3 regions of the Paenibacillus sp. OK076 genome follow, and region 3 is predicted to be linked to each of the others. Evidence: predicted binding sites of a transcription regulator. Region 3 holds the regulator's gene; each other region holds the start of a gene.
What was found. The regulator Rex, encoded in region 3, represses fermentation and respiration genes when NADH is low (regulators of the CRP and FNR family bind a similar motif). The targets are predictions, from matches to a motif close to TTGTGAAATATTTCACAA.

Region 1: a site for Rex is predicted at 6,496-6,513, ahead of BMY78_RS20825 (cytochrome ubiquinol oxidase subunit I). Genes of this name have one in related genera too.
Region 2: a site for Rex is predicted at 1,840-1,857, ahead of BMY78_RS01755 (arabinan endo-1,5-alpha-L-arabinosidase AbnA). Genes of this name have one in related genera too.

Annotation. Positions count from the first base shown of each region.
Region 1 covers NZ_FOCH01000002.1:440,757-450,989, forward strand. Annotated here, with positions in the region: gene BMY78_RS33095 (glycosyltransferase) at 1-1,733, shown strand, start outside; gene BMY78_RS20805 (class I SAM-dependent methyltransferase) at 1,817-2,488, opposite strand; gene BMY78_RS20810 (glycosyltransferase family 4 protein) at 2,485-3,918, opposite strand; gene BMY78_RS20815 (glycosyltransferase) at 3,920-4,912, opposite strand; gene BMY78_RS20820 (hypothetical protein) at 4,909-6,207, opposite strand; gene BMY78_RS20825 (cytochrome ubiquinol oxidase subunit I) at 6,637-8,052, shown strand; gene cydB (cytochrome d ubiquinol oxidase subunit II) at 8,036-9,052, shown strand; gene cydD (thiol reductant ABC exporter subunit CydD) at 9,054-10,233, shown strand, end outside.
Region 2 covers NZ_FOCH01000001.1:406,209-416,441, reverse strand. Annotated here, with positions in the region: gene BMY78_RS01760 (ABC transporter substrate-binding protein) at 1-609, opposite strand, end outside; gene BMY78_RS01755 (arabinan endo-1,5-alpha-L-arabinosidase AbnA) at 743-1,702, opposite strand; gene BMY78_RS01750 (ArsR/SmtB family transcription factor) at 2,057-2,974, shown strand; gene BMY78_RS01745 (SRPBCC domain-containing protein) at 3,055-3,570, opposite strand; gene BMY78_RS01740 (ArsR/SmtB family transcription factor) at 3,601-3,948, opposite strand; partial or broken gene BMY78_RS33130 (thymidylate synthase) at 4,137-4,274, shown strand; gene BMY78_RS01730 (helix-turn-helix domain-containing protein) at 4,338-5,201, opposite strand; gene BMY78_RS01725 (ABC transporter substrate-binding protein) at 5,456-7,144, shown strand; gene BMY78_RS01720 (glycoside hydrolase family 43 protein) at 7,154-8,671, shown strand; gene BMY78_RS01715 (helix-turn-helix domain-containing protein) at 9,011-10,233, shown strand, end outside.
Region 3 covers NZ_FOCH01000001.1:3,594,540-3,604,772, reverse strand. Annotated here, with positions in the region: gene panC (pantoate--beta-alanine ligase) at 1-79, shown strand, start outside; gene panD (aspartate 1-decarboxylase) at 72-455, shown strand; gene BMY78_RS15900 (tetratricopeptide repeat protein) at 549-1,196, shown strand; gene dinG (ATP-dependent DNA helicase DinG) at 1,339-4,200, shown strand; gene BMY78_RS15890 (redox-sensing transcriptional repressor Rex) at 4,427-5,080, shown strand; gene BMY78_RS15885 (amidohydrolase) at 5,067-6,371, shown strand; gene BMY78_RS15880 (cell wall elongation regulator TseB-like domain-containing protein) at 6,413-6,943, shown strand; gene BMY78_RS15875 (hypothetical protein) at 7,235-7,762, shown strand; gene BMY78_RS15870 (AAA family ATPase) at 7,755-9,257, shown strand; gene BMY78_RS15865 (3-hydroxyacyl-CoA dehydrogenase family protein) at 9,391-10,233, shown strand, end outside.

The DNA.
Region 1 (10,233 bases), on a different contig from region 3:
AGTACAATCTGGCGGAGATGAAGCGGCTGCTGACCTCAAGTCAGGAAGACGTATGGGGATACTGGATACAGGTCACAAGTTTGCTCGGAATGTCTGGAGAAGAGCGTGTGACGGATGCGGTGTGTCGATTATTTCGGAATGACCCCCGAATTGCTTTTCAAGGGATGATTCATGAAGAAGTGGCATCTTCGATTCTGTCCTTCGCTCCGTGGGGTGTGGTCGATTCCGGGCTTGAGATTATTCATGATGGATATCTGGAGCACGTTATTGTTGGCAAAAATAAACCTGAGCGGAATATGCGGCTGATTCGTTCCGCTCTCCAGCAGTCACCGGATCAACCGGAACTGTTATATGCGATGGCCGCCGAGTGGTTTCAGCAAGCGAGATACGATGAAGCGCTCAGGTTGCTGCAGCCTTTGCTGGCAAAGCTTACGCCGGATTGCGGATATCATTCGGATCTGGTACTCAAAACGGCTTATGCCTGGCGGGAATGCAGCCGCCCAGAGAGAGCATTCGCTATCGTTGAGGAATGGAGGCCGGTGTATACTGACTTCCCCGATCTGCTGGAGCTTGGTGCTGTGTTGGAGCAGGATCAGGGTCGGGATGCTGCGGCGCTCGACTGGCTCAAGCAGGCCAAAGCGGCAGCTTCCACTGCCAGTCGATATACGTCCGTTTCCGGTGCCGGAACGTATCGCAGCCTGACTTTGGAAGGCATGGCCTATGAACGGCTGGGCTGCGGGCAGGAGGCAGCTAGGGCCTATACCGCTGCGCTCGCCGTACAGCCCGGCAGCTTGCCAGCGTGGCAGCGGCTGTTGCTGCTGGCCGCAGCTACTGGGCGGCCGTATGCCATCGCAAGCGCAGCCCAGCGGATAAGCCTGCCGCCTGCGGCCTGGCAGGCGCTGATCCCGGCCGCGCTGGATGCGCATCGGCCGGAATGGCTGCTGCGCCACGCGGCATCGCTGCCCGCCGCGCTGCGGGCGCAGCCCCTCGCCGCCGGGCTGGCGCTGGCCCAGCTCGGCGAGGACGCCGCTGCCCGGGCGGCTTTGCAGCCCTGGGCGACGCATGCGCAGCACGGGCCAGAGGCGGCGCTGGCGCTGTGGGCGCTCGGCCACAAGCAGCCCGGCGAGCATCGCGCCAGTGCAGCGGCGGGCTCAGCGCAAGGCTTCGCACTGGCGCCAGCGGCGTGGCGTAAGGCGCGCCAGCAGGCAGCCGCGCCCGCCGCAGCCCGCGCAGCCGATGCGCTGCTGCGCGGCGCCACGGCCAGCAGCGCCGCGCCAGCGCCGCAGGCCGTGCACGCCGCGGCGCTTGCGCTCGCGCGCGTAGGCGCCTGGGCCGCATGGCTGCGCCTGCTGCAGGCCCAGGCGCCCGGCCAAGCGCCGGCGCTGCTCGCGGCGCTTCCGCCTGCGGCCCGCTGCGGGCTGCTGCGCGCGCCCGCAAGCGTGCGTGAAGGGCTGCTTGCGCTGTTCGGCACACCGCATGGCGCGCAGCAGCCCTTCACGCACGAAGTGCCCGCCATGGTACTGGCGGGCACGCTCGCTTTGCTCGCCGGGCGGCGGCGCACAGCGCGTGATTGGGCCGAATCGGCCCAAGTCACTGTACGGCAACCTGCCGCCTCCGGCAGCCCGGCGACAATCCCGCCGGGCCTGCACACCCTGCTGCGCCTGACATCACCCGGCGCAGCATCCGCCGAAGCGTACGTAAACCAGTGCAGCATGCTGCTGGTTCATCTCTAACGGCTCCGGTATTCAAAGGATTTAAGGATATAGAGTTAATCTCAATCCATGCCCTCATCAGTGATCCCATTTATCCATCCCAATTATTCCTTACGGATCACAGCACGAAAACAACGGATTACCGGCCCATACATGTCAGACCAGATGGCATCCTCCGGTTCTTTCACGCTTAGCTTGCCCTCGATCGTCAGTCCGGTGACAGCCATAATAGTCTCCAGCAGGTCCGGACGCATCTCGGGCACATCAAACGTGGCGATCAACCGTCCGTCTGGCTTCAGCACCCTGGCGAATTCGCGAAAGGCCCGCAGCATCGTGCCTGTATCCAGATGCTCCAGCACAGAGATACAGAATACGCTGTCAAACATCTCGGATTCATACGGAAGCTGAGCCAGGTTGGCCTGCGCAAGATGCAGTCGGTCCAGGCTCGATTCCGGCAGGTCGCGTGCGGCCTGCTCGCCAAAATCAGAAGCGATATCCAGCCTGATCGCTTCTCTGGACAAAATACGCTCATCCCAATCACAGGCATAAACTTCCCGGCAGTGCTCTGCCAGCCAAAATTTGAATGGATGGGATATACCACAGGCAGCGTCGAGTACGACGTCCTCCTGCTGCGCAAACTGGCGTGCCCATTCGTACTCGTACGGACGGCTCCACCACGCAGGATGCAGTGGAAAAACCAATGTATCCGTTTTGGGATCACCCTCCCGAATGTATCTTGATTCCATGAAATCCGTTGCATTTGGCGTATCCCTCATCCCCGAATTCCCTCCTTTAATCCTGCTTCTGCCAAAAAAGATTCCAATACCGAACTCCACCTGCGCCGCCAGTGGGATATGTCGTAGGACAGCGCTGTCTCGCGGGCATAGATACCCAGCCGCTCCCGTTCGGCTCTATCTTGAACGAGACGCACCAGCGCGGCGGTCAGCGCTTCTTCCCCTGGAGGCACCAGCAGTCCGTTGAAGCCATCCTGAATCAAATCATTCAGTCCGCCAACATTGGAAGCAACAACCGGAAGCCCACAGCTCATCGCCTCCAGACAAGCGTAGGACGTTCCTTCCGAGAAGACGGTCGGGATCACGGCGATATCTGCCTGATGGTAGGCCTCGCGGATATCCCGAAAATCATACGTGCGATGTTTGATTCGATCTGCATGGGGGTGCGTGCGATGCCAATACCGGAAGGAGCGGCCCACCGTGCTGCCTTCAACCAGCTCTCCAGCAAATTCGACCTCCAGATCGGGAAAGGCACCAAGCAGTCGGTCAGCTGCCAGCATCATCGGAATAATGCCCCGTTCCATGCTGATCCGACGCGGATATAAAATACGCAGTGGACGCGAAGGGCTCACTTGAATCGCAGTTGTTACATCTTCATCCTGCTCCTTCAAATAATCATCCGATAGATCATTTGGCTGCCGACCAGCTAGCCCCTGTCTAATATTTGCTGAGTCCAGTTCTTCAGCGATTACTGTCACCTCGGATCTGTCCGCCCGCACCATGCCGTTTCCAACGTTTCTTTCCCCCACGGATGACGCAGCATTCAACCCCGAGATGGCAGCTTCAGCATGCTCTTCATGGCCTGCAAGATCTTTCTTCCATGCTGCCAGCCATTCTTCTTCCTGTTCATGCTCGAACGTACGCCTTGGCGGAGCAGGTGTGAAGTAGGAGGTATCCACTGCATTGGGAATGAGCACGACCTGACCTGGATCGGCAAACGTACAAGCAGCACGGCAAAAGGTCTGAAAATGTGAATCCACCGACACGATGCGTACAAGTCCATCCAGTGCCAGTTGAATATGCTCCGCGACTTGCTGCTTGGTCCCCAGCGGCAGCGCGGGACGATCCCAGTTAATCCCGTGGCAGATGCCGAGGCTGCCCGGCTTGTAGGCAATGGGCTGCCACAGGCAGCTTGCATAGATCACAGGCCCTCGCGCTGCGGCAGCCATTCGGGCAAAAGCTTCGGGCACATCATTCATATCGTAGGCATACCCGTATACATCGATCTGTTCCGTACGAGTCTGAAAAGCTTCAAAATAGGACAACTGATGGACCTCGGGGATGTGTCCCAATCCGCGGATTACACTGCACAAATCCAGGACGTAACGCTCCAGACCGCCCCCGAACACCCGGCTGAATTCCCGGTTATATCCGTCGGTGAAGCTGTGTGTCAATATGCTGACCACGCCCATCTCACTGCTCCTCCTTCCACGGAATCAGCCTTGGCTCCGGATCAAGAATCGATTCATAGTGTTCCAGGCTGCCCCACTCGCCGTGTGGATCAATTCGTTTATAACGCAAATATTTCCGAACCCGATCCTCCAGACTTCCTGCCCAGCCAAGATGCTGGACTTTCAATTCCGTGCTGATTCCGGGCAATACAGTGCAGGGCAAGGGAAGGCGAGGCACATGATGATTTTGCTGCGGGTAAAAGTAAGGGTAACCCGGCATATATCGGACCAGGGAAGCGGTATGACGTCGGTGAAGCCCCCAAAGGTCATCCTCCCGATAGTGGGTTCGTCCGCCCCACATATCGTAGAAACGGAAAGCGATCCAGTCCGCATGGTCCTGGTTAATCAGAGCGCGTATCGCTTTCTTCGCATCTGTGCTGTATAGCTCATCAGCATCAACCGATAGCAGCCAATCCGGCGAGGTACCTGCTGCTGCTTGCCATAGAGCGTTACGTAATCGCCATTCCTCCGCAAATAACGGCTTCTCCAGCACTTCCAGACGAACAACCTTTGGATAGGCTCTGCATATATCGGGTGTTCCATCTGTGCTGGCATCGTCCACAATGACGATCTCATCCACAAATTCACTTAAATCGTCCAGCACTTCCTCCAGATATCGCCCGCGCTCGTTGCGTACCTGAAGCATGGCGGTCAGTTTATTGCCCTGACTTTTACGAACGCGACGAACGGAAAACGGCTCTCTGAATTGGCCTATATCTCTGTGCTTTACAGCATCCTGGTTCCCTGGGTGCTCTGTGCTATATCTTTGATGGGTTTCACTTCGGATATCCAACGGACTCAGCGCATTTTCCAGATGCTTATCGCCAGTTTCCAGTGGCTCAGCGTGTGGTGATTCCGGCGCTTCCGTTAGAGTATGAGTTGTTTCGGATCGTATATCCTTATGCACCATCGGTCCATTCACATGTTGTCTGCGCTTCTTCGGGTCCAGCATCATGGCACCTCCCCCAGCAATTGCTGGACGGCTTGATCCAACAGATCCATCTCGACGATTCGCGCAAGAACATCTTCATCCTCCAGTGCCGTCTCCAGAAATTGTCTCACCGCCCCGTGACGTTCTCCGACCAGAGCCAGAGCTAGACCTGATAATTGCCGATAATCCTGTCGGCTGGGGCTATCCTGAATATCCACTGCATGCACCAAATCTAATGCATCTTCCACACGTCCAGTCTCCTGAAAGATACGAAATTTCCAATGCCGTGCCGTTTCGCCTCCGAGTTCATCCAAAATGCGCAATGCGTTTCCATAATCATCATTCAGACGCAGCAGTTCTGCCCGGACAAGCTGTTCCTCCCCGGCCTCCAGCCAGCGACAGAGTTGTTCATAATGGTGCCGTTCCTGCTCGTTACCTGCGCTGATTCCATACACCTGCAGCGCGTTCTCGATTTCCCCGGCCCTTGCATGAATCGCGGAGAGGAATCGATAGTGGGAGCTTACACAATCATTGCGCCCGTTTAATACCGCGTGGGAGAAGGCCTCCTTGAGTGAAGCGGCCGCTCTGGAATCCTCTAGCACATATTCATAGGCTGCCAGCAAAAAGGAAATCGTCTCATGCGCTCCAGCTTTGGAACGAAGCTGACGATAGAAGTCGGCCCGCACACTGCATTGCAGCTGGGTGACCGTATCCTGAACACCCGAGAGGGTCTGTCGCAGCGCATGCAGGAATAGCAGTTCATAGTCCCGGAGAGGGACTTCGAGGTTATCCTTTTGCATGACGCCAGCAGGGGAGGAATCCTCTCCATTCAGCCAGATGGCACGTACACCCTGGAATACCAGCTTCATGTAGCGTGTTTCTGAAGTAGTGCCCACCAGATCGGCGATACCGACCAGTCTTGAAATACAGCTCTCCCATAAGGGGGACTCGGCTTCTTCACCAACCGGCTCGGGAAGAAGTACAATACAGAGCTCCGGATGGAGCGAGGCTGTGGCGGTAAGCCAGTAGGGATGAGCAACCACAGCAACCGTATGGGGCTCCTGCAGCAATTGTTCTGCTTCGGGAAGCGTGATGACGGTGATATTCGCAGGCATTTCCTCGGAGCGCTCCAGACTGCTGACATAGTAGACAGGTCCTTCCGCAACCATCAGAGCAGCGATGTCTGGATAAGGAAAAGCAGACCATCCTCCCTTCCGGGGAAAAAGAATATAACGAAAGGCAGGCAGGTCCGTACTTGGCTGTTCTGCATCTACCCCTTGATGAGGCTCCGGGTCCGGGATCGGAGACAGCTCTTCCATCGATGAATCACCTCACTTGATTTGCATTTTTGTCCGTTCATGGATTGAAGCAGCACTATCTGATGAATATCGGATTGGAGCTGCTTTGAATGATATCAATGAATCGATTGATTCAATATGTAATGCCCATTTTGCCCAGCGTATTTTATGCCTGACACTAACATATGGGCGTTCCGTCCCAAACATGAGCATCTTCCGTGAATAGACGAAGCTGGCAAGCCCAAAGATTAGGTTTAATTTTTTCTATTGTGTGACCATCGTCACTTTTTTTTGCTGTCATGGCAGGGTTTGTGATAATTGTCACATGTATAAAATAGTCTATCTGGCACAATACGTTCATCAATACGTGTTTGGCTGACAGAAACGGAAGAAGGGGCTTCAATGCCAAATACGAAAACTGCGATATGAACAGAAAGAAGGGGTAACGGTATGGATCCGATTATGTTATCGCGTATCCAATATGCGCTCACAACGATTTTCCATTTCTTTTTTGTGCCGCTGTCCATCGGTCTTGTGCTGCTGGTAGCGATTATGGAGACGTTGTACGTAGTGAAGGGTAAGGAAGTTTACAAAACGATGGCCAAATTCTGGGGCAAACTGTTCCTGATTAACTTCGCCGTTGGTGTAGTCACAGGCATTCTGCAAGAATTCCAGTTCGGCATGAACTGGTCGGAGTACTCCCGTTTTGTCGGGGATGTATTTGGTGCGCCACTGGCTGTGGAAGCCTTATTGGCGTTTTTTATGGAGTCTACCTTTATTGGACTCTGGATTTTCGGATGGGATCGTTTGTCCAAAAAGGTGCACTTGGCCTGTATCTGGCTTGTATTTGTCGGCACATTCCTGTCCGCGCTCTGGATTCTGGCAGCCAACTCATTCATGCAGCATCCGGTTGGCTTCGAGATTAATAATGGCCGCGCCGAGATGAATGATTTCTTTGCACTGATTACGAATGGTCAACTGCTGGTAGAGTTCCCGCATACGATCTTTGGTGCCCTGATGACAGGTGCATTCGTCGTAACCGGGATTAGTGCCTACAAGTTGATGAAGAAGCAGGATGTGGAAATATTCCGCAAATCGTTCAACATTGCCATCATTATTGGCCTGGTTTCCTCGCTGGGGGTTGCCTTCTCGGGTCACTTCCAGGCGCAATATCTGGTGGAGACGCAGCCAATGAAAATGGCAGCCAGTGAAGGAACATGGACGACGACGGAAGACCCTGCACCATGGACCGTGGTAGCCTTTATCGACCCGAACAAACAGGAGAATTCCAGAGAAATCAAAATCCCTGGATTGCTCAGTTATCTGTCCTATAGCAAGTTCTCTGGCAGTGTCAAAGGCATGAAAGAATTGCAGGCGGAGTATGAGCAGACGTATGGTCCAGGAGACTACATTCCTCCGGTACGGACGACGTTCTGGAGCTTCCGCATCATGATTGCTGCGGGCGGATTGATGATTTTGCTAGCGATATACGGTACATTCCTGGCGATGCGCCGCAAATTGGAGGGAGCAGGCAAGTGGTTTATGCGTCTGATGGTGTTTGCCATTTCCCTTCCGTTTATCGCTAATACGTCGGGCTGGATTATGACAGAGGTGGGAAGGCAGCCGTGGACGGTATTTGGTTATATGACAACTTCAGCCGGGGTATCCCCGAACGTAAGCGCAGGCCAGATTTTGTTCTCCACCATTGCTTTTACAGCAGCGTATACGGTTCTCGGCATTGTGATGGTCTACCTGTTCGTTCGTGAAATCAAGGCAGGGCCATATGCAGTCGAAAAGCCGGAGGAGCATGATGAATCGGCCGATCCGTTCGGCGTGGATGGGGGTTATTCTGTTGTCACTAAGTGAGTTGTGGTTTTTGCTGATTGCCGTCTTGTTTGTTGGTTTTTTCTTTCTGGAAGGTTTTGATTTTGGTGTGGGCATGTCTACTGCAATGATTGGCAAAACGGATCGTGAACGTCGTACCCTGATCAACTCGATCGGTCCGTTCTGGGATGGCAATGAAGTATGGCTGATTACGGCAGGGGGTGCAATGTTTGCAGCCTTCCCGCACTGGTATGCCACGCTGTTTAGCGGGTTTTATCTGCCGCTGGTCGTCGTGCTGCTGGCCTTGATCGGACGCGGAGTTGCCTTTGAATTCCGCAGCAAAATGAGACATGAACGCTGGCGCAAAACATGGGACATCATCATTGTAGTCTCCAGTGCGTTACTGCCATTCTTGTTCGGCGTTGTTTTCGCTACCTTGATGAAAGGCCTGCCTATTGATGCGCAGATGCAGCTTCGTCCCGGCTTCCTGGACATCGTCAATCCGTATACGGTGGTAGGTGGGTTGAGCGTGACGTTGTTGTGTCTGGTGCATGGTCTGCTGTTTGCTTCCTTGCGGACCGTGGGAGATCTTAGAGAACGTGCCCTGAATTTGGCCCAAAAACTGATGCTGCCGCTCGCCGCGATCCTCGCGATCTACGCTGTGATGACATACTTCATGACCGATGTGTTCGCCGTACGCGGCTGGGCTCTCTGGATTATGGTTGTTCTGGGTGCTGCTTCATTGGGTCTGGCGGCTTACTTCGTGCGTCAGAAACGAGAAGCCTGGGCCTTCGGCATGACGGGAGCTGTAATTGCAATCGCGTTTGCCTCCGTATTTATCGGTCTGTTCCCAAGGGTCATGGTGAGTTCAATGGGTTCGGCGTTTGACCTGACAGTCTATAATGCTTCATCCGGTGCATATTCGCTCAAAGTGATGACGATTGTGGCTTGTACGCTGCTTCCGTTTGTACTCGGCTATCAGATCTGGAGTTATTACATTTTCCGCAAACGTCTGAACGATCACCATCACCTGGAGTACTGACATGGGACGGGGGCTGTTGAAGCTGCCGGGCATCCGGCCAGTACTTGCGCTGGCCTCAGCGCTGGTACTGTTGCAGGCGATGACGATTATCATGCAGGCCAAATGGCTGGCACAGGCGATTACGGCATTGTTTGAAGGTTCACCCGTAACAGAGCAGTACTCGGTACTGCTGTTGTTCCTGGCCGCTTTTGCCGCCCGCTATGCCCTGTCGTTCTGGTTGCAGCTCATCGCTTCGCGGTACGCGGAGAAGACAGGAAACGATCTGCGCAGACAGATGGTGGAGCAGTGGTTTCGGCTGGGGCCGCGTTTTGCCAAAACGGAAGGAACAGGGCACCTGGTAACCTTGGCACGCGAAGGAACAGCCAAGTATAAGACGTATCTGGAACTGTTTATTCCCCGAATGCTAGGGATGGGGTTCACGCCAATCGTTATTCTGTTCTATGTCTTCAAGCTGGATATGATGTCCGGGGTTATTTTGACGTTGACGCTGCCGATCCTGATTGTGTTTATGATTTTGGTGGGACTGGCTGCACAACGCAAGATCGATGGACAGTTCAAGTCGTACAAAGCGCTGGCCAACCATTTTGTGGATACGCTGCATGGACTGGAAACACTCAAAACACTGGGACAAAGCGGTAAGCATGGAGAAACGATCATTCGGGTCAGTCAGCGTTATCGCAAGGCCACGATGTCTACGTTGCGTATGGCTTTTCTGTCCTCCTTCGCACTTGATTTCTTCACCATGCTGTCGGTGGCTTCGGTGGCGGTTGGCTTGGGGCTGCGCCTGACGGAAGGACATATGCTGCTTGGACCAGCGCTGACCGTACTTATTCTCGCACCGGAATACTTCCTTCCTGTACGAATGGTAGGCGCAGATTACCACGCCACACTGGACGGCAAAGAGGCCGGGGAAGCGATCAGCCAGATGATTGAACGAGGTAAATTGGCCGAACGTAAGCAAAAGGAAGCATACACGAGTGCTGTTATACATGGTGTGTCAGAAAAGAACGGAGAATTCTCTTCGCCTGAGCCTACTTTTGGGCAAGGTGACGTGTCCGCATCCACCATACGGGTGGTTTTACGTGAGGTAAATGCCCGAAGTGGCATGGCTGCTTCCTCATCGAAACCCTCTTGGGAGGCGACGAGTAGACTGGCGCTTACCAACGTACAGGTACGACATC
Region 2 (10,233 bases), 3.2 Mb from region 3:
GTCCGGTTTGCCGTCTCCATTCGTATCCTTGGTCGCTTGCTGATTTACCTTAATGAACTCATCCCATGTATATGGCTTGTCCTTGTCAGGGAATGGAATGCCTTCTTTTTCAAATAAAGTTTTGTTATAACCGAGTGCAAACGGACCCAGATCTTTCGGCATGCCGTAGAGATCGCCCTGACCTGCCATTTTGCCATCATAGCGATACAGATCCACACCATATTTCCAGATGTTATCGAGATCTACATCCGCATTATTTTCAACGTAAGGTGTCAGATTCATCAACACATTGCTGTTCACATAGGCTTTCACATCGCCAGGGTTAAAATAGAATACGTCTGGCAAGCTGTTGCCTGTAATAGCAGCTCTCAATTTGGTTGCGTACTGATCCGCAGCTGTTACGATAATTTTGACTTTGACACCTGGATGCTCTTCTTCGAATTTCTTAACAACGGCTTGATATGCCTTCTGTTCATCTGTTCCGCCCCGGAACATAAACGTCAGTTCCTTGTCCCCGCTTGAACCGCTGCTGCCACCGCAGCCTGCAAACACGATTGCGCTTACAAGCATAAGAAGCATTATCGTAACCAAACTCTTTTTCTTTACCATCTGAACCCCTCCTGATCTGGATTTGTAACCGTATTCAAGTAGCTGGAAATAAGATTTCTGTTGTTAAATTTATCAAACCCAGATCACTTTAGTCAATACTTTATTAAAACATTTTATATTTATTTAAAATAAATTAGTATGTTGGCCATCCGCTGGAATCCCATAGCAAGTCGTTGATTAGCAATTTTGGATTGCCATTATCATCAGCATCATAGGCGTGGCGCGCAATCACATTACCGTTATACACATCCTGACCACCGGGTCCCTTCCACTTGACGTTCCCCGAGTCCAATATCGTTCCGCCGCCATTCAACATGCTCATACCGTTTTTGTCCACATAAGGACCTGTAATACTCGTTGAACGTCCATAGACCATTTTGTACGTGCTATTTACGCCCTGGCAGCAAGAATCAATCGAGGCAAACAAGTAATAATAGCCATTCCGATACACAATACTTGGAGCTTCAATGGCACCACCATTATTCGGACGCGCCGCAATGGAGGATATGCTTCCGGTCGGTTTCATTGTGTTTTTGTCGAGTTTCACAATCTTCAGACCGCTCCAGAAAGAACCGAAAGCTAGCCACGGGTTGCCTGAAGCATCGATGACCAGATTCGGATCAATAGCGTTATAATTGTTGGCGGTTGTGGTTTGAAGCACTAATCCCTCATCCTTCCACTGACCTGCTCCAATGCTGGTTGCAGACGCAAGCCCGATCGCAGATCTGTTGGAGCCAAAGGTAGAGATGGAATAATACAGCCACACTTTTCCGTTGTACTGCTCAACGTCAGGTGCCCATACATCCAGACCGCTCTGTCCCGGAACGGCAGAGGCCCACCAGGATGGCTTACTCAGGAAAATCTGTGGAACCCGATACCATGATGACCCGTTATCCGATTTCAGTACCTGAATGCCAGGACCTGTTGAGAAGGTATACCATGAGTTTCCTTCTTTGATGATGGATGGATCGTGGACGGCAATATCTCCGCTCAGATTCCAAAATGCCGCGAATGCCCGGGACTGACCCGCCAATAGCAAAACAAGTACAAGTAGTGCAGGTAATGCCCAACGCTTCTTCCTGAATCTTGTCATTCCTTTGAACTTTTCCAAATCGAATTCCACCTCTCCTGATCAAATAGTTAATTTGGTTCATGAAGTATTAAATCAATTTAGGTATACTAGGATTATAAAAGCGGTTACATCACATTTCAATGGTATATTTCAAATATATATGAAATGATTCAAGTTATTTTTTAAAGTAAATATTCAACATTTTATGAATATTACGCTCATTTATGCTATGTATACACGGGATTTGGCTTCCTTTTCTCTGCCCTTCCCTTCCATCGGGTAATCATTTATAATTATCTAAAACAAACCATATAAATGTACAGAAGCCTGGAACTCAGAAGGGCTTTGTTCAGAACGTGGAAAGGAAAACCACCTATGATTTATATTAAAGATCTGATGTCTGGCGTTAATATTTTCAAAGCACTCAGTTCCGAAATCCGGATTCAGATTATTGAGTTGCTTGCCAAGAACCAGAGTCTTAACCTCAATGATCTCGCAACCAAACTGGGGCTCAGCAATGGCGCCATTACAATGCATATTAAGAAATTGGAAGAAAGCGGCCTGATTGAGATCAACACTGCGGTTGGCAAACATGGAATTCAGAAGATTTGTTATCTCAATGAGGAAAAACTAATGGTGGACCTGCGTTCACAGGAGATTTTTAACCGATACGAGGTTGAAATTCAGGTAGGTCATTATAGCGATTATCAGGCAGCTCCTACATGTGGTCTCGCCACCCGAGACAGCATCGTCGGTGAGTTCGATGATCCGCGCTACTTTGCTGACCCACTCCGTATTGATGCAGAGATGATTTGGCTGGCCGAAGGTTATCTGGAGTATCGTATTCCCAACTACCTTAAGCCTAATCAGACGTTCAGCGAAATCCAGTTATCCATGGAATTGGGTTCAGAAGCGCCAGGTTTTTGCGATAATTACCCTTCGGATATTTTTTTCTACGTCAACGGCATCGAGATTGGCTGTTGGACGAGTCCAGGCGATTTTGGCAATACCCGGGGTACGTTCAATCCAGACTGGTGGCCGCCGCATCTGAATCAATACGGGATGCTGAAGCTGATCCGCATCACTCAAGAGGGCAGCTATATTGATGGATGCCGCATCTCCGATGTTACTCTGGACCAGATTGGCCTTGATTACAAAAGCGATATCCACTTTCGGATTGCAGTAACGGACGAACCCGTGAATAAACGGGGATTGACGATCTTTGGCAAAAATTTCGGCAATTACGGGCAGAACCTGCTTGCGCGTGTACTTTATAATGTGCAAGAGGAATAGTTGAGTATAAACTGCGTTACACCTCAAAAATCAACAAACAGCCGCCCAGTTAAAAAACGGACGGCTGTTTTCATTTTCTGTTACTTCACTTCGTTCAGACGTTCCGCCAAACGGTCCCAGGTTTCCGTAATTCCCTGCAACATCCCCATATCCATGACGGTTTGCAATGCCTCTGCGGATACATACTCTGATCGATTAACGATCTTTGTCTTGCCCCCAAGATCAATGAATAGCATGGTTACTTCGGTTGTCGGCAGGTTCTCATCTGTGTTGCCTTCGGCGTCCGAGAAATAATCGATATAAACAATCCGTTCCGGCTCAACAATTTCCTTATACACACCTTTTCCCCAAGATTCCATACCGTAAAAATCTCCCTGGTTCTTATCCTCACATTTCATGCAGTAATGCCAAACACCGCCTGGTCGAAAATCCACATTACAGACAGGAATGGCCCACCCTCTCGGTCCCCACCAGTGCTGAAGATGTTCCGCTTCCTTGAACATGCTGAACACAAGCTCACGAGGTGCGTCAAATACACGCTCAAGTACAAGTACCTTTTCATTTTCCACACTCGACGCCATTCCGTTGTTTAACATTGTCATTCCTCCTTATGAGTTAGCGAATACCTATGGTTTGTCTTTCTTACTTTGCAGTTCACGCAAATAATGATCCAGATTGTCAAAACGGTCTTCCATGATATTCTGAAACGACTGCACCCACTCATCCAATGTTTGAAAAGGTTCTGGACGGAGCTTGTAAATCCTGCGGTTGGCCACGGCCTTTACATCCAAAATGCCATGATCACTGAGCACTTTCAAATGCTTCGAAGCTTGAGGTTGACGTAATCCCAGCTGTTCAGCAATTTCCCCCACAGTAAGAGGACCATCACGTAATAATTCGACGATATGCATACGATTCGGTTCAGCCAAAGCGCCCAGCAAGGCCATATCCATACCCGGATTGTGTCCTGACATGCTGTTCACCTCATTCAGTTAATGTGTATAGGTAGAATCTCATCTCCTTCACCAAAATGTTCTTCTTCCTGATATTCAAAGCATACCCCATAAGGAATATTCCTGTAAAGGAATATTATCGAAATAATTATAACTTTTATTAAATAATTCCGAATGATGTATACTACATCCCGATGGAAATACTGAACGTTCCAATCGATACGATTCAAAGTGTTAAACATCAGCCAGCATTATTCCAGATCAGATTGGATAAATTCATAACCAACACGAAGGAAAATAAAATGTACGGTCAGTGGCATGACAACGGACGGCTATTGGACTATTAAATTTTCCCTGAGACAGCAGACAGGACCTCCCTATAAGGAGGCCCTGTTTTGATGTTTCCAATATTAATGATTCTGCCTGTACGTTTTGGGAGACATGCCATACGCCTTTGTGAACTGCCGGGTAAAATAATTACTGTCGTTAAACCCGCATTCATAAGAAATTTCGGTAATGGACAGGTTCCCCTGTTTTAACAGATAACATGCCTTTTCCAGACGCAGCTTCTGTAAATATGAAATGGGCGTCATCTGATAGTAGGATCGAAATATCCGGTTCAGATGCCTTATAGAAACATTCGACTTCCCTGCAATCTCATCTAAGGTCAGGGGTTCCAGATAATGATCCTCGATATAGGAAATGGCATTCGCCAGATGCATCAGATTAGTGCCCTCAATTCCCTTCTCCTGTGTCTCATAATGCCTCGACAAATAAACAACCATCTCCGTAAAACGGGAGATCAGCATCGTCTGATATCCTTGCTGCCTGCTTCTATACTCCTCAATCATGACAGTGATTAGCGATTCCACGTACTCCAGGTTGGGAATAGGCAAGGCCATTTTACTCGGATAGGAATGAATACTGCGATAAAATGGCTCCAAAACAAACAAAGCCTGAAACCCCTTGGATTTTCTCAGATCCGGTCCGGCAGAAGCAAGCATTTCCGGTCTGAACATAATATTGCATATCTGAAAATCATGAGGATCTCTGTAGGCATGGGGAGTTGAACCATTAATCACAAATACATTGCCCTTCTTAACAAAAAATTCCTCCGTATTGACAACATGTGTCGCATTGCCATTCAGGACAATGACAAGTTCCGAAAAGTCCACATGCTTGTGAAGTTCGGTGTCTTCCTCATGTCCTCCATATTGAATATAGAACGGAAATTCCAGATCAGCTGTAAACCAATTCAAATAGGCGTTGCTCAACAGTTCGCCCTCCATGATTCATGTTGGGATGAATGTCTATATCATGCTACTCCATGACCGAAAAATCAAGGTTTGCCGATCATTGGTTCTCTATAATTCCTCATGTAGCGATGCAAAAACAGCACAAATCGAGGGGGTGTCATTAGTCGTGAAAACCCGATTATATGATTTATTTGTCGGGTGCAAAGGCTTTTTTTAAATCCACAATTGTAAACGCATTCAATACAATAACGGATATTATCAGGGGGGTCATTATGGTTCATTCGATGAGAAAGATTGTAAACTATTCCGTCGCACTCACACTTTCATTAAGCTTGCTGGCAGGGTGCAGTAGTAGCAATGAGAGCTCGGAAAGTAAAGAAGGAAATGCCAGTGATACTTCACCGATGACGTTGACATTCTTCGGAGCAGATTCCAACGCGAACTGGAATAAGATGCAGGATGATGTTGGTAAGGAGATTACCAAGCAGACAGGCATTACACTGGATGCCGAATTCGCAGTGTCAGACCCCGCGCAGAGACTGGCACTGATCGCAGCAAGTGGTGATTACCCCGATCTAATCAGTCCCAAGGGGGATTTGGACAAATTGGTTGATGCAGGGGCAATGCTGGACCTTACTGATCTGATCGATCAACATGCCCCAAATATCAAGAAACTCTTCGGCGACCAAATCAAGCGTCTGCGCTACAGTAACGAAGATCCCTCCATCTATGTCATTCCTACGTATTCAGCCATTGACGGAATCAACTTCGTGGCTGGTGCAGGTTTTGAGCTCCAGCATCGTGCTGTGAAGGAGGCCGGGTATCCACAGATCAAGACACTGCAAGACTATGAAAAGGTCATTCGATCCTATCTGGAGAAGCACCCTACCGATGAGAATGGCAACAAAAATATCGGCATGACATTAAACGCCGATGACTGGCACATTCAAATTACCGTAACAAACCCTGCAGCTGAAACCACTGGTAAATCTGGTGATGGAGAGTACTACATTGATCCGGAAACGCATGAAGCAACCTACCATTTCCGCACGGAAGGCGAGAAAGAGTATTTTCAGTGGCTTAACCACATGTATAATACCGGGTTGCTTGATCAGGAGTCTTTTGTTCAGAAAAACGACCAATATCTGGCCAAAATCGCTTCTGGTCGCGTTATTGGTCTGATTGATGCAGACTGGGGCTACTCTGATGGAGAGAAGGCACTGAAGGCGGCAGGCAAAAATGATCAAACCTATGGACATTATTCTGTCATGCTGTCTGACCATTACAAGGACAACCGATATCAGTCTACTGGGTTCATGGCAGGCTGGGGAGTAGGCATAACTGAAAGCGCTGAAGATCCGGTCCGAGCCATTAAATTTCTGGATTTCCTCGCTTCTGAAGAAGGCCAAATCCTTAATTATTGGGGCGTAGAAGGTAAGCAATATACGATGGAGGATGGTAAGCGTGTTGTACCTGCGGAAGTGCAGCAGCGCATTATCAATGACAATATCGCCTTTAGCAGAGAATCCGGCGTAGGCCTTTACACCAATATGGGTGGTCATTACGGGGATGGCGTGAAAGACTCTACTGGCAATTATTATACCAAGAACTTCCCGGAACAGATTATTGAGAATTACACGGATGTAGATAAAGAGACTCTTAAAGCTTATGATGCAACGACCTGGATGGATCTGTTTCCGAATGAGAAGGATTTCCCGGTAAAACCATGGGGAGCAGTATGGAATATCTCTGTGCCAAGTGATGATGAAATCAACATTATAGCTAATAAGGTGAAGGATATTACATGGAAGCAGATTCCGCAGGCCGTCATGGCCAAACCGGAAGAATTCGATGCCATCTGGAATGACTATCAGCAGAAGCTTGTTGATGCAGGTGTCGAAAAAATGGAGCATGGATTCACTAAATACGTCCAGGATCGCGTTAAACTCTGGAATGAATAGGAGCACTACATGATGACGAACTACAGCAATCCCGTGATTCCGGGCTTCTATCCAGACCCCAGCATCTGTCGGGTAGACGAAGATTATTATCTCGTAACCAGCACATTTGAATATTTCCCGGGTGTTCCCATTTTCCACAGCAAAGATCTTGTGAATTGGCGCCAAATCGGCCATGTTCTCACTTCTGTCGAACAGCTTCCACTTGCTAAAGCAGGCAGCTCCGGGGGCATTTACGCACCGACACTACGCCACCATGATGGCTGGTTCTACATGACAACTACCAATGTAAGCGGAGGTGGCAACTTCTATGTACGAAGCAAGCAACCTGAAGGACCTTGGTCGAATCCTATTTTTGTTGCCCAGGACGGTATAGACCCCTCCCTATTCTTTAACGATGATGGTCGTATTTACTTTCAATCCGCCTGTAATGGCGATGAAGGCGAAGGGATCTATCAATGTGAGATCGACATCTTGACGGGAAACAAGCTGACAGAGAGCCAGTTCATCTGGAGGGGAACCGGCGGTGCTGCACCTGAGGCCCCGCACTTGTACAAAATAAATGACTATTATTATCTAATGATTGCCGAAGGGGGAACCGAATACGGGCATATGGAAACCATTGCGCGAAGCACAGATCCATACGGGCCATTCGAACCCTGCCCTCACAATCCGATCCTGTCGAATCGCAGCATGAAAACCAGTATCCATGCCACCGGTCATGCGGATCTGGTGCAAGCACAAGACGGGAGCTGGTGGGCGGTATGTCTTGGCTTCCGTCCGGCAGCCTACCCCATGCGGCATCACTTGGGACGTGAGACGTTTCTGGCACCCGTGAACTGGACGAGTGACGGATGGCCTATAATCGGTCATGACGGACATATTGAGCCTGTCATGACCAGGCCACAGCTTCCTGAAGTCCAATGGCCTTGCAAGGAAATCCGGGATGATTTCAATGTGACCACACTGGGTCTGGACTGGCTCTTCCTGCGGAATCCGGCTCCAGGCAGTTGGTCACTCACAGAGCACCCGGGCCATCTTGTTCTGCGAGGGAACTCTGTATCTCTCAATGATGGTGGAAATCCCGCCTTTGTAGGTCGTCGCTTGAGCCATTTCTTATGCAGCATGGCTTCCAAACTGAGCTTTGAACCAACGCATGATGGCGACGAAGCGGGATTGACCGTCTATATGAATGAGAAATATCATTATGATCTGGCTATTACGCGGATCGACGGTCACAAAAAATTGATATTCCGACGAACGGTTGGTTCTTTAAGAACCGAAGTAATTCGGGATTGTGAAGCTGGACCTGCGATATTACAGATTCAGGCCCAACGTGATATGTTCACTTTCTCCGTACAGCAAGATTCAACAACTGACTCTTTCCTCGGCTCTGGCGAAACCCATCTGCTCTCCACTGAAGTGGCCGGTGGCTTCACAGGAATCATCATTGCCATGTATGCCCACAATCCATCGGGAGAAGGTGCGCCCAGCCTGTTCGATTGGTTTGATTATGAACCACAGGATTAAATAATGGTGTAACCTTCGAATTTAAATGTAAAAACTATAATATAACCTCTATTACAATCATCCCCTTCAAGTAGATACTCTTTAAAAAGCCTTGTGTGGTAACATAAGGAAAGGAGTGAACTTGAAGGGGATTTTGCTATGGCTAAATCCCTCGATCCGCTCAAGAAACGTTCTGCATGACTCCCCCTTAAATCTCAGAAAAGATTCATTGATTTATTAGAGAAGTTCTCCTAATATTTTTAGTAGGAACACCCAGCAGCTCGGCACCATGGTAATACTTCATTGTCTTTATGAGAGCGCTATCGCTGCAGCTCTAAAGAAAAACGGGAGGTTGCAGATATGAAATGGAATCACTTCAAGTCCAAGCTTCTGCTTAAGTACACGCTATCCTATATCTCCATTTTCCTTATCCCTCTTGTTATATTAACCATCATTATTTATCACAATGCTGTGGACACACTCCGTTCAGAGATCGAACAGACCAATGTCAATCAGTTGACCCAAGCAAAAACGGTCATTGATGACCGCATGAAGGAATTGCAGGATATCGCATTTCGTATCGCCTATGATGAGCAGCTAACCCGTTATTGGACACACCATCCCTATTATAGTCGGGAATCGATTAGTGCCTTGGTCAAATATAAAGCCACCAGTTCCATTATCGATGAGCTATTTCTGTTCTTCCGCGGAGATGATAGCATCTACTCGTCTCAGGGCTCTGAGAACCTGGATGTATTCACGGGCCGCTACAAATTTAATACATGGAACAAAACGGATATGATCCGGGATTTGAATAACGTTCAGTTTCCCACGATACGACCAGCTGAACAAGTCGTTCAAGGAACCAAAGTACCCAATTCCATGCTGGCCTACCTTGTACCGATTGCACCTAATAATACGCCCGCCCACGGCACTGTCATGTACCTGATTCACGAGTCCAATCTGACCGGATTGATTGATTCCATTCTCAGCGACTACCATGGGATGACTTATATTTTCGATAATTATGGGCAGGTGCTGGCCGCCAATTATAAGGGGGAGACCATTACCGAACAGGAAGTCAAAGCTCTGTTTGAACTTGAGCCGGGAACACACAGCCTCTCCTTAAATCAAGAACCGCATTCGGTTGTATCCGTCAAATCAGACGCCGGCTGGACTTATGTAACCGCGATGCCAAGCAATCAATTTTTCAGCCGAATTGTTCATATTCGTACCTTTGTTGTTCTTGTTTTCTCCTTCATGGTGGTGATGGGCACCTTCCTCGCCATTTTGTTGGCTCGCAGACAATACCATCCGATTTCAGACTTGATGGAGTTTATCCGTTTAAAGAATAATCCTGAACCATCCACAACCAGCAACGAGCTGGAATGGATCAAAAAAACGCTGCATGATTACAGCCAGCGTGTGGACCTTCAGGAGCCCTACGCTCGTAATCATATTCTGCTTATGTTACTGAAGCATGGTCATATCGGAGAGCTCCCCTCTGAGTTTACGGACAATCTCGGCATACGCTTTAACCGGTCCCATTATTTTGTCATGACTTTGGGATGGGAAATGCATGC
Region 3 (10,233 bases):
ACTTGCAGTAAAATTCGGCAAAACAAGATTGATTGACAATATAAGGCTGCAAAAATCGGAGGTACTGTCCCATGTTTAGAACACTAATGAAATCCAAAATTCACCGGGCAACCGTTACGGAAGCAAACCTCAACTATGTGGGTAGCATTACCATTGATGAAGATCTAATGGAAACTTCCGATCTGATGGAAAATGAGAAAGTGCAAATTGTGAATAACAACAATGGCGCACGTTTGGAAACCTATGTCATTCCAGGTCCACGGGGAAGTGGAGTAATCTGCTTGAATGGAGCAGCGGCCCGTCTGGTACAGCCTGGGGATACCGTCATTATCATTTCCTATGCGATGATGTCTCAAGAAGAGGCAAATAATCACAAGCCTACCGTTGTATTTGTGGATGGACAGAATAAACCTGTGCAAACGATGAAGCAAGAAGTTCATGCGACGATTATGTAATCGACTGGTAAGGGGAATGAAATCGCCCCATTCTACAAAAAATGAGTACAGGTCACTGCACTAATCCATTTTTTCAAGGGTGGGGATGCATCGATGTTCCAGCATGTTTTCGCAGAAATGAACGACATGTTAGATGAAATTATCAAGCGCTACCCTTCTGCTGAAGGCCTAAACAAACAGGAATTGCTGCAAAAGTGGAATTTTCTGAAGCGGATGAGTGACGGGATGATTGATGAGTGGCTGATGTTTGAAGAAAAAATGAGCCAGGTAAGGGAAAGGGAGCTGGATAAGCCCGCTACCCTCGAACCTGAACAGGAAGCTGTTACCGCTCTGCCGGAACTGCATCTGGAGTGTTTCAGTCGCGGTCAGGGATATTTCAAACTGCAAATGTACCCGCAGGCGATTATGCAATTTTCCAGGGTTGTGACCGACTATCCAGAAAGTGCATTAACTCGTTTTTACCTGGCTCTTGCTCATCTTAACCTGGAACAAACCGAGGAAGCAGGAATACACTTGCAGCGGATCATGCATCTGAATGGTTCGCCGAGATTGAAGGGGCTGGTGTGTAACGTCCTGGGCTGTATCGAGGCCAAGCTTGCGAACCCTGAAGGTGCATGTTCACTATTTGCTCAGGCGCTTCAGTATGACCCCACGTTGACCGAACCGCTGTATAACATGGAAGCCTGTCGTTTAAACAGCGGAAAATTGCAATATGCAAATCAGCTGACTGCCTTAAATTAAAGGCTATTCGGCGGCAAAAAGACGGTGTTCCCTCCTCTGGCATAGCGGCGGGGACACCGCCTTTTTTGTCAGTTAATTTTCAAATGCCCTTTTTTTTGCTATGCTGTAACATAGACTGGAATGGAAGGGACCGTACATTGCAATGAAATTTGCCGTATTGGATTTCGAAACAACCGGCACGCAGTCCGACGGTGAGATAATACAGGCCGGACTTGCCATCATAGATCATGACTACAGCATAACTCAAATATATAGTTCTTATGTGAACCCAGGTGTACCGATTCCCCCGTTTATTACGGGGTTAACCGGTATTACCGATGAAGATGTGGCGGATGCTCCCTCATTGGAAGAGATGATGATGGAGATGGTTCCGCTGCTTGACGATGTGGTTCTTGTTGGACACAATGTTGCTTTTGATTTTCATTTTCTTCAAAATGCACTTGATCGATGCGGTTATTTGCCATTTACCGGACGGATTCTGGATACGATTGATTTCCTGAAGATTTCGTTCCCGTCACTGGGCTCTTACCAACTCGGTTATGTGTCTTCAGAATTCGGATTTCAGCATGACCGCCCTCATCAGGCAGACAGTGATGCACTTGCCACAGCTTTTGTATTACTGAAGTGTCTAGATGAGCTGCGTGCATTGCCTCTGATCACGATTCAGCGCCTGAGTGACCTGTTTGCACCGGAAGACAGTGACTTGGGTTGGTTCTTCGACGGAATGCGTACTGAGAAGGAAGCAGAGCCGATTCAGGATCTGGATGGTCATACGTATTACCGCCAGCTTGCCTTGAACGTGAGTGACTGGACCGATATAGGCTCACCACGCGATGAGCGAGAAGGTAATCCGCTGGAAGGCGTAAGTTTTGAGCAGTTTATGGATCAGGTTAGAGATAACCTGAAGGAGACGCTGGACCATTATGAGGAGCGTGAGGCGCAAACTCAGATGTTCAGCAGTGTACGACAAGCTTTGGATGAAGAGAAACATCTCTTGATCGAAGCTGGGACAGGTACAGGCAAATCACTTGGTTATTTGCTGCCTGCCATCTATGAAAGTGTGAAACAGGAACAGAAAGTCATGGTCAGCACACATACCATCAACCTGCAGGAGCAATTGAGAGAGCGGGATATTCCTATGCTGACCCAAGTGGTTCCGTTCCCGTTCAAGGCAGCAGTGTTCAAAGGACGTGGGCACTATCTGTGTCTGCGTAAGTTTGAGCATAAAATCAATAAACGTGAATTTGCTACACCGAAAGAGGATTATTTTACAGCGGCTCAGATGATTGTCTGGCTTACCCAGACGGAGACTGGAGACGACGAGGAACTGAATCTAAGCGGGCGCGGAGGAGACTTCTGGGAGACGGTACAGAGCGAGTCTGAATCCTGTCTTGGACGTTCCTGTCCTTGGTTCCGCAAATGTTTCTATCATCGTGCCAAACATGAAGCCGGGCTGTCCGATATCGTCATTACGAATCACTCGAAATTATTTACGGATGTCAAAGCAGCACATCAGCTGCTGCCGGCCTACGAAAGTCTCGTCATCGATGAAGCACATCATCTGGAGGACGTAGCAGGTAAACACCTTGGTCTTCATATGAAATACTTTACGTTGGTTCATACACTGACCCGACTGTTTAAAGATAGCCGTAATGGCCAACTGCCGATGCTTCGTTCTCAATTGTCGGGACATGAAAATTCGGTACAGTGGGGCTCCATGATTGATCAGATGTTCCCGCTTGCTGTAGAAGTCAAGGAGATGTGGGATCGACTAAGCGATACCTTGTTCGGCCTGCTGCCTGAACGCAGCGATGCCTCTCCAGGGGAGACAGGACAATTTTCTCTTAGACTGAAGCCTTCGCAAAAACCAGCCAAATGGCAGGAATTGCAGGATGCTGAAAACCAAATCTATGTCACTCTAGGTGATTTGATTCGTAAAGGCGACAAGCTACTGCTTGAAGTGAAAGAAGATCAGGACGATTATCAGTCCGATAGTCTGATTACGGATATCTCAGGTCTGCTGAAGGATTTGGCAACGATCAAGGATAACCTGCGTTTCTTCATGCGGATGGATGATGCCAACACCGTGTACTGGATGGAGGCCAGCGGCCAGTTCCGCAGTAAATCACTGCAGCTCTACGCTGTTCCTGTCGATGTCAGTGCCCAATTGAAGGATATGTTCTTTGATAAAAAGAAAAGCGTTGTGCTTACATCGGCTACGCTCTCCGTTGACAAGTCATTTCAATTCATGATCGAACAGCTGGGCTTGCAGGAAGCTGCCGAGAATAACCGTCTGTTGACGTCCATGCTGCCGTCACCGTTCAATTATCGCGATCAGGCTTTGCTTGTCATTCCGCGTGATTTCCCAAGCGTGAAGGGCAGTGTAGGCGATGCCCACTTTGTGGATATGCTCGTACACTCGCTCGCGGAAACGGCTATTGCGACTCGTGGACGCATGATGGTGTTGTTCACCTCCTACCGCATGCTGCGCCAGGTCTATGACCCGCTCAAGGAGGCTTTGTCAGGCAATGATATATCTTTGCTGGGGCAAGGGGTGGACAGTGGCAGCCGTTCCAAGCTTACACGCCGCTTCCAAGATGCGAAAGCAACGGTGCTTCTTGGCACAAGCAGCTTCTGGGAAGGGGTGGACATTCCAGGAGAGGCTCTGACCTGTCTTGCGATTGTCAGACTGCCATTCCAGCCACCGAATCATCCATTGGTCGAAGCGAAGAGCGAGCTCTTGCAGCAGCAGAAGAAAAACCCGTTTATGAAGCTGTCCGTACCACAAGCTGTCATCCGCTTCAAACAGGGATTTGGCAGACTGGTTCGTACAGGCAAAGACAGAGGCATTGTAATTGTATACGATACACGCGTTATTGAAGCGTATTATGGCAAGTACTTTTTATACTCATTACCTGGTCCCAAAATGGAGCACATGCTCACTGAGCAGATGGTTCCACGCATTTCGGAATGGCTCGAGAGACCCACTGAAGAGCAACAATAACAGATACGCTCTATAGCTTCCATTATTGCATGACGCCACTGATTGGCTGTAAAATTGAGTAATATCATGTATTCGTTTCATGGATATGCGAGTAAGGCGAATAAAGCAATTATCCATTATATAACAAGGAGCATCCTGTTTAATTCAGAAATCATGTTGCATCGTTTTAGACAGGGTGCTCATCTTTCATCTATCTATCGTGGCTTTGGTAAGGGGGAGCAATTGAATGAAATCAGATAAAATTTCGGAAGCCGTGGTGCGCAGATTGCCTGTTTACTTGCGTTATTTGAATGAACTGCATCAGCGCGAAGTCAATACGGTTTCTTCACAAGAACTTGGACTGAGGTTGGATTTGAATCCGGCCCAGATTCGTAAAGACTTGGCTTACTTCGGTGACTTTGGTCGTAAAGGAATCGGGTATGACGTTTCATATCTCATCGAGAAAATTCGCCATATTTTAAAAATAGACCAGCAGATCAATGTGGCTCTTGTCGGAGCTGGTAATTTGGGACATGCCTTGTCCAATTACAATGCTTACCTCAAAGACAACATGAAGATTGTCGCTGTATTTGATGCCTATGGTCCGAAGATTGGGAGTCAAATCAACAGTTTGACGGTGCAGCCGATGAATGAATTAACGGATTCGGTCAAAAAGGATAACATACGCATCGGTATTATCACGGTTCCGGATACAGAAGCCCAAAATGTTGCGGATCAGCTAATTGAGTCAGGAATCGAAGCAATTCTTAACTTTGCGCCAACCATCCTGAAGACCCCGCCGCATATTCGCATTCACCATGCTGATTTTACGACGGATCTGCTTAGCCTGGCTTATTACTTGGAGAATGGAAAGGACGACGAGGAAGATGACGACAAATAGATGGGTAATTCACAACGGCAAATTTGCCGTGAGTGAAGGCGCGAATTGGAACGTGGTTCAAGGCTTTATGGTTGTAGAGAATGACAAGATTGTGCATATTGGTGAGACATTGCCGGAAGGAGACGAAAGTCTGACAAAGGTGGACGGAAAAGGACTGTTCTTCTTGCCGGGTCTGATCAATACGCATGGTCATGCGGCCATGTCGCTTCTGAGAGGCCATGGAGACGATCTGGCGTTACAAGTATGGTTGCAGGAGAAAATGTGGCCGATGGAAGCCAAAATGACGTCTGAAGACGTTTATTGGGGTACATCCCTATCCGTGCTTGAAATGTTGAAAGGTGGAACAACAGCTTTCCTGGATATGTATGATCATATGGATCAGGTTGCGAAAGTGGTGGAACAATCCGGCGTTCGGGCTGCTCTGGCACGTGGGGTCATCGGACTTTGCTCAGAAGAAGAACAACTGCGCAAGCTGGAAGAGTCCGCCGCATTTGCTCGTCAATGGAATGGACAAGCAGACGGAAGAATTACAACCGTAATCTCTCCACACGCACCTTACACTTGCCCTCCGGATTACATAGAGAAGCTGGTACAGGTTGCTCATGACCTGAATCTGCCTTTGCATACGCATATGTCTGAAACGCTTCGCGAAGTGGAGCAGAACGTGGCTGATTACGGACTGCGTCCAGTCGCACATCTGGAGAAGCTAGGATTTTTCTCCCGTCCTTCTCTGGTTGCACACGCGGTACATCTGAATGATGAAGAGATCGAGATTCTCGCAAAGCATGATGTAGCAGTGTCCCACAATCCAGGCAGTAACCTGAAATTGGCTTCGGGTGTTGCACGTGTGCCTGATCTGTTGAAAGCTGGCGTAACCGTGTCCCTGGGAACAGACGGACCAGCAAGTAACAACAATCTTGACATGTTTGAAGAAATGAGACTGGCTGCCTTGATTCACAAAGGGGTGTCCGGTGACCCTACTGCAGTGCCGGCAGGGGAAGCACTTCTGCTTGGAACTTCATATGGGGCCAAATCTATATTCCTGAACAATACAGGCGCTCTGCAAGTTGGCATGAAGGCTGACTTCATCGCGTTGAACATCGAGCAGGCCCATTTCTATCCGCATACGGACCTGATTTCCCATACGGTCTACTCGGCTTCAGCCAAAGATGTGGAGCATGTGTGGGTGGATGGTAATCAGGTGGTTAAACATGGCGAATGTCTTACGATGGATGAAGAGCGCATTCTGCGTGAGTCTCAACTGGCATTTGACAGTTTGCTGGCCCGTTAATTACAAGGACAGCAGCGTCATAGGGAAAGGAAGTTCGGCTTTTGAAGAAAAAAAAGAAGTGGATATGGATTTCGCTGCTGCTCCTGGTTCTGATTCTGTTTGGACTTCAGCGTTATTATGTCTATGTTACCCAGGATCAGCGCAAGGAAGAGGCGTTGGCCATACAGGCGGCTCAGAAACAGCTGGGGATTACGTCCCACGAAGAGTTGCGTAAGTATGTCTGGGGGCAGAAAGACGGCGGAGACAACATATACTGGACCCTGATCGGCAAAAATAAGGATAACCAGGATGTCATGGTGTGGATCAAGTTTGATGAGAATAACAAACCGGTGTCGGGAGCCAATGCGGTGCACAGTGAACTGTTGAAGAATGGCATGTCTGAAGCTCAGATACGAAATCGGTTCAGCTCTGAAGTTCCCGGTGGAGAGATCAAACGAATCATGCCAGGCGTTGTCAATGGAATCTATGTATGGCAAGTGTATTATAACGATGATACTCACAACTATTATCGGTTTTACCGTTTCAGTAACGGGGAACAGGTGGACCTGGTCTATACGATCCCGAACAGCTAGAATTGGCAGACCTGCTATGGTCTGAAAAGAATAGATTAAAGAACCGGCAGACGGAAACCCGACTGACCGGTTTTTTGACGTACTTTGTTGATCATTTTGGATTTGAATAGTTAAAATTCATATTTTCGCCTTAGATATTGTATATACGATGTGATATACTCAAATATGTATTCAAGGATACATCATACACAAATAAATCCTGTTAGGCACATCACAGGACATTATGTACACATATTCATATTCTTGCCTACAAGTTATAGGATGGGCCAAAATTTAGGAGGGGTAACTCACTTGAAGATAAAAGTATTGCCTATTGCTCTGACTGCCGTCATTTCAGCCGTTGTGTTGTTTGGAGGTTGGTTTGTGTATCGTCATGTGGCTGTGCAAAGCCCAATTGAAAAGATGGTTACCCAGTACGATGGAGTCAATGATGTTCAATTAACTATTAACCGCAATGATGTACAGTTGAAACTTGATCTGCAGCCGGATGTTGATCTGGGCAGATTGGTACAATATATTCACAAAGAAGGACAGACCTTGATTGGCACTCGTTCGTTGAAGCTGGATGTCGTGGATCATTCGAACGAAGCGTTAGAAAGCTGGTGGGGAAGCGCGATGTTTACCGTAGCTCAAGCGATGGAGAACAAGCAATACACCGAGATTACACCGACCTTGTCCAAAATGGCTACGAATGGAATCAAGGTAAATACAGCCATGGATGACAATAATGTATATGTCAGTCTCAGAGATGGAGATGCCAGCAAGTTTATTATTCTGCCGCGTGTGCCCGGTCAGATAGGAGTGTGGCCAAATGCCTAAATGGACGAAAGAAATTGTCATTGGATTTGTACCCGTATTGATTATCTTTATTGCTTTTATCGGTGTAAACATGATTCCCATTCTGATCGCTGCAATGCTTGTGGGTGCTCTGCTGCTCATGATGCAAATGCGTGGTGGAATTACAGTGGGCGCAGGTCAGGAACGTAAACGCAAGAAAAAAGGACCGTCCAAGCTGACTTTTGAAGAAATCGGTGGTCAGGAGAGTGCCAAGCAGGAACTGCGGGAAGCGCTCGATTTTCTCATTCGACATGAAGAAATTCAGAAGTTTGGTATTCGTCCTTTGAAAGGTATCCTGCTTACTGGGCCTCCAGGGACTGGTAAAACCTTGATGGCCAAAGCTGCTGCTCATTATACCGACTCTGTTTTTGTAGCTGCATCAGGCAGTGAGTTTGTTGAGATGTATGTTGGTGTAGGTGCTGGCAGAATACGGGATTTGTTCCGTGATGCAAGAACACGTGCCGCTAAAGAAAATAAGGAAAATGCCATTATATTTATCGATGAAATTGATGTGATTGGTGGAAAACGGGAAGGTGGACAACAGCGTGAATATGATCAGACGCTGAATCAGCTGTTGACGGAGATGGATGGCATATACTCTTCCGACACACCGCGCATACTTGTGATCGCCGCTACAAACCGAAAAGAAATGCTGGACAGCGCGTTGACACGTCCAGGTCGTTTTGACCGTCATATTCAGGTAGACTTGCCGGATAAGAAAGGCAGACAACACATACTGGAGCTGCATGCAGTCAATAAACCTCTTCTTGAAGGGGTCAGCCTTGAGAAGACAGCAGAAGAATCCTATGGTTTCTCTGGAGCACAGCTGGAAAGTGTGATGAACGAAGCCGCAATTTACGCCATGAGAGACGGGCTGCCTAACATTGAACAGCGTCATCTGTCCCTTGCAATTGATAAGGTAATGATGGGTGAGAAGACAGACCGCGAATCCAGCGTGGAAGAGAAGAAAAGAGTCGCTATCCATGAATTGGGACATGCCATCATGGCTGAACTGGTTCGTCCTGGCAGTGTGAGTCAGGTTGCACTCAGCCCTCGTGGACAGGCCCTGGGATATGTACGTCATAACCCGCAACAAGAGCAATTTCTGTACACGAAGCGCTTCCTTGAAGAGCAAATCATGATTGCCCTTGGAGGTGCAGCAGCGGAGGAAATGTATTACGGTGGACGCAGTACAGGATCACGCAATGACTTTGAGCAGGCAACGAATGTGGTACAGACGATGATGGCTTCCGGGCTCACAACGTTGGGCATTGTTAACATGGATATGGTCACTACGGAAGAATTAATGCGGGAGAACAAATTGATCCTGCAAGACCTGATGGAACAGACCAAACGATTGCTTGAAGAACAGCGGACAATTTTCGACAATTCCCTCGACACATTGCTCAGGGAAGAAGTATTGTCTGGCGATCAATTTCGTTGTCAATTTCGTGACAGCGCCCTTCTACCGGCATAATTTATTTATGTCGGTTATTTTTTTTTACATTTCAGTCGTGCTAAGATATTATTATATGTTGGGTCGAAATTTGTAATTTTCGGCGAACAGGGTACAATAGAGAAATAGAGAACCGAAAGGATGGAGCAGAACCATGTTTTTCAAAAAGATAGGAGTTGTCGGCGGCGGCACGATGGGGCAAGGTATTTCCCAGATGCTTGCAGCCAAAGGACTTGATGTGCTTCTGGTGGAACACACAACGGAGAAGCTGGATCATGCATATAACATGATTGAGACCAACCTCGATAAACAACTGGAGAAATGGGCGATTACAAAGGCTGAGAAGAAATTGATTCTCTCCCGTATTACCAAAGTTGCTCATCTGGCTGAACTCGGAACTTGCGATATGGTCATTGAGACTATTTCTGAAGATCTGGAAGCGAAAAAAGCGGTATTCAGTCAACTGGACCAAGTTTGCCCAAGCAACGTAATTCTTGCAAGTAATACATCCACGCTGAGTTTGACTGAGCTTGCAAGCTCAACCAAATACCCAGAGCGTGTTATTGGTATGCACTTTATTCACCCGGTTTCCCGGGTTGATCTTGTAGAGATTATTCGTGGTCTGAAAACATCCGATAGCACTTTTGCAGAAACGAGACGTTTTGTGGAAGAAGTTGCGGACAAAAAAGGCGTTATGATCTATGAATCACCTGGATTTGTGACGTCCAGACTGATCTGTCTTCTGATCAACGAAGCGCTGCATGTACTGCAGGAAGGTGTCGCTTCCGCTGAAGATATAGATGACGCTATGCGTATCGGATACAATTTCCAGCACGGACCGCTTGAGATGGCAGACCGTTTCGGATTGGATTCGGTAGAAGCTGCACTCGAAAGAATGTTCCGTGAATTCGGTGAATTGAAATATCGTCCTTCCACAGTCCTGAAGAAAATGGTGCGTGCAGGACACCTGGGTGTCAAAACAGGCGAAGGATTCTTC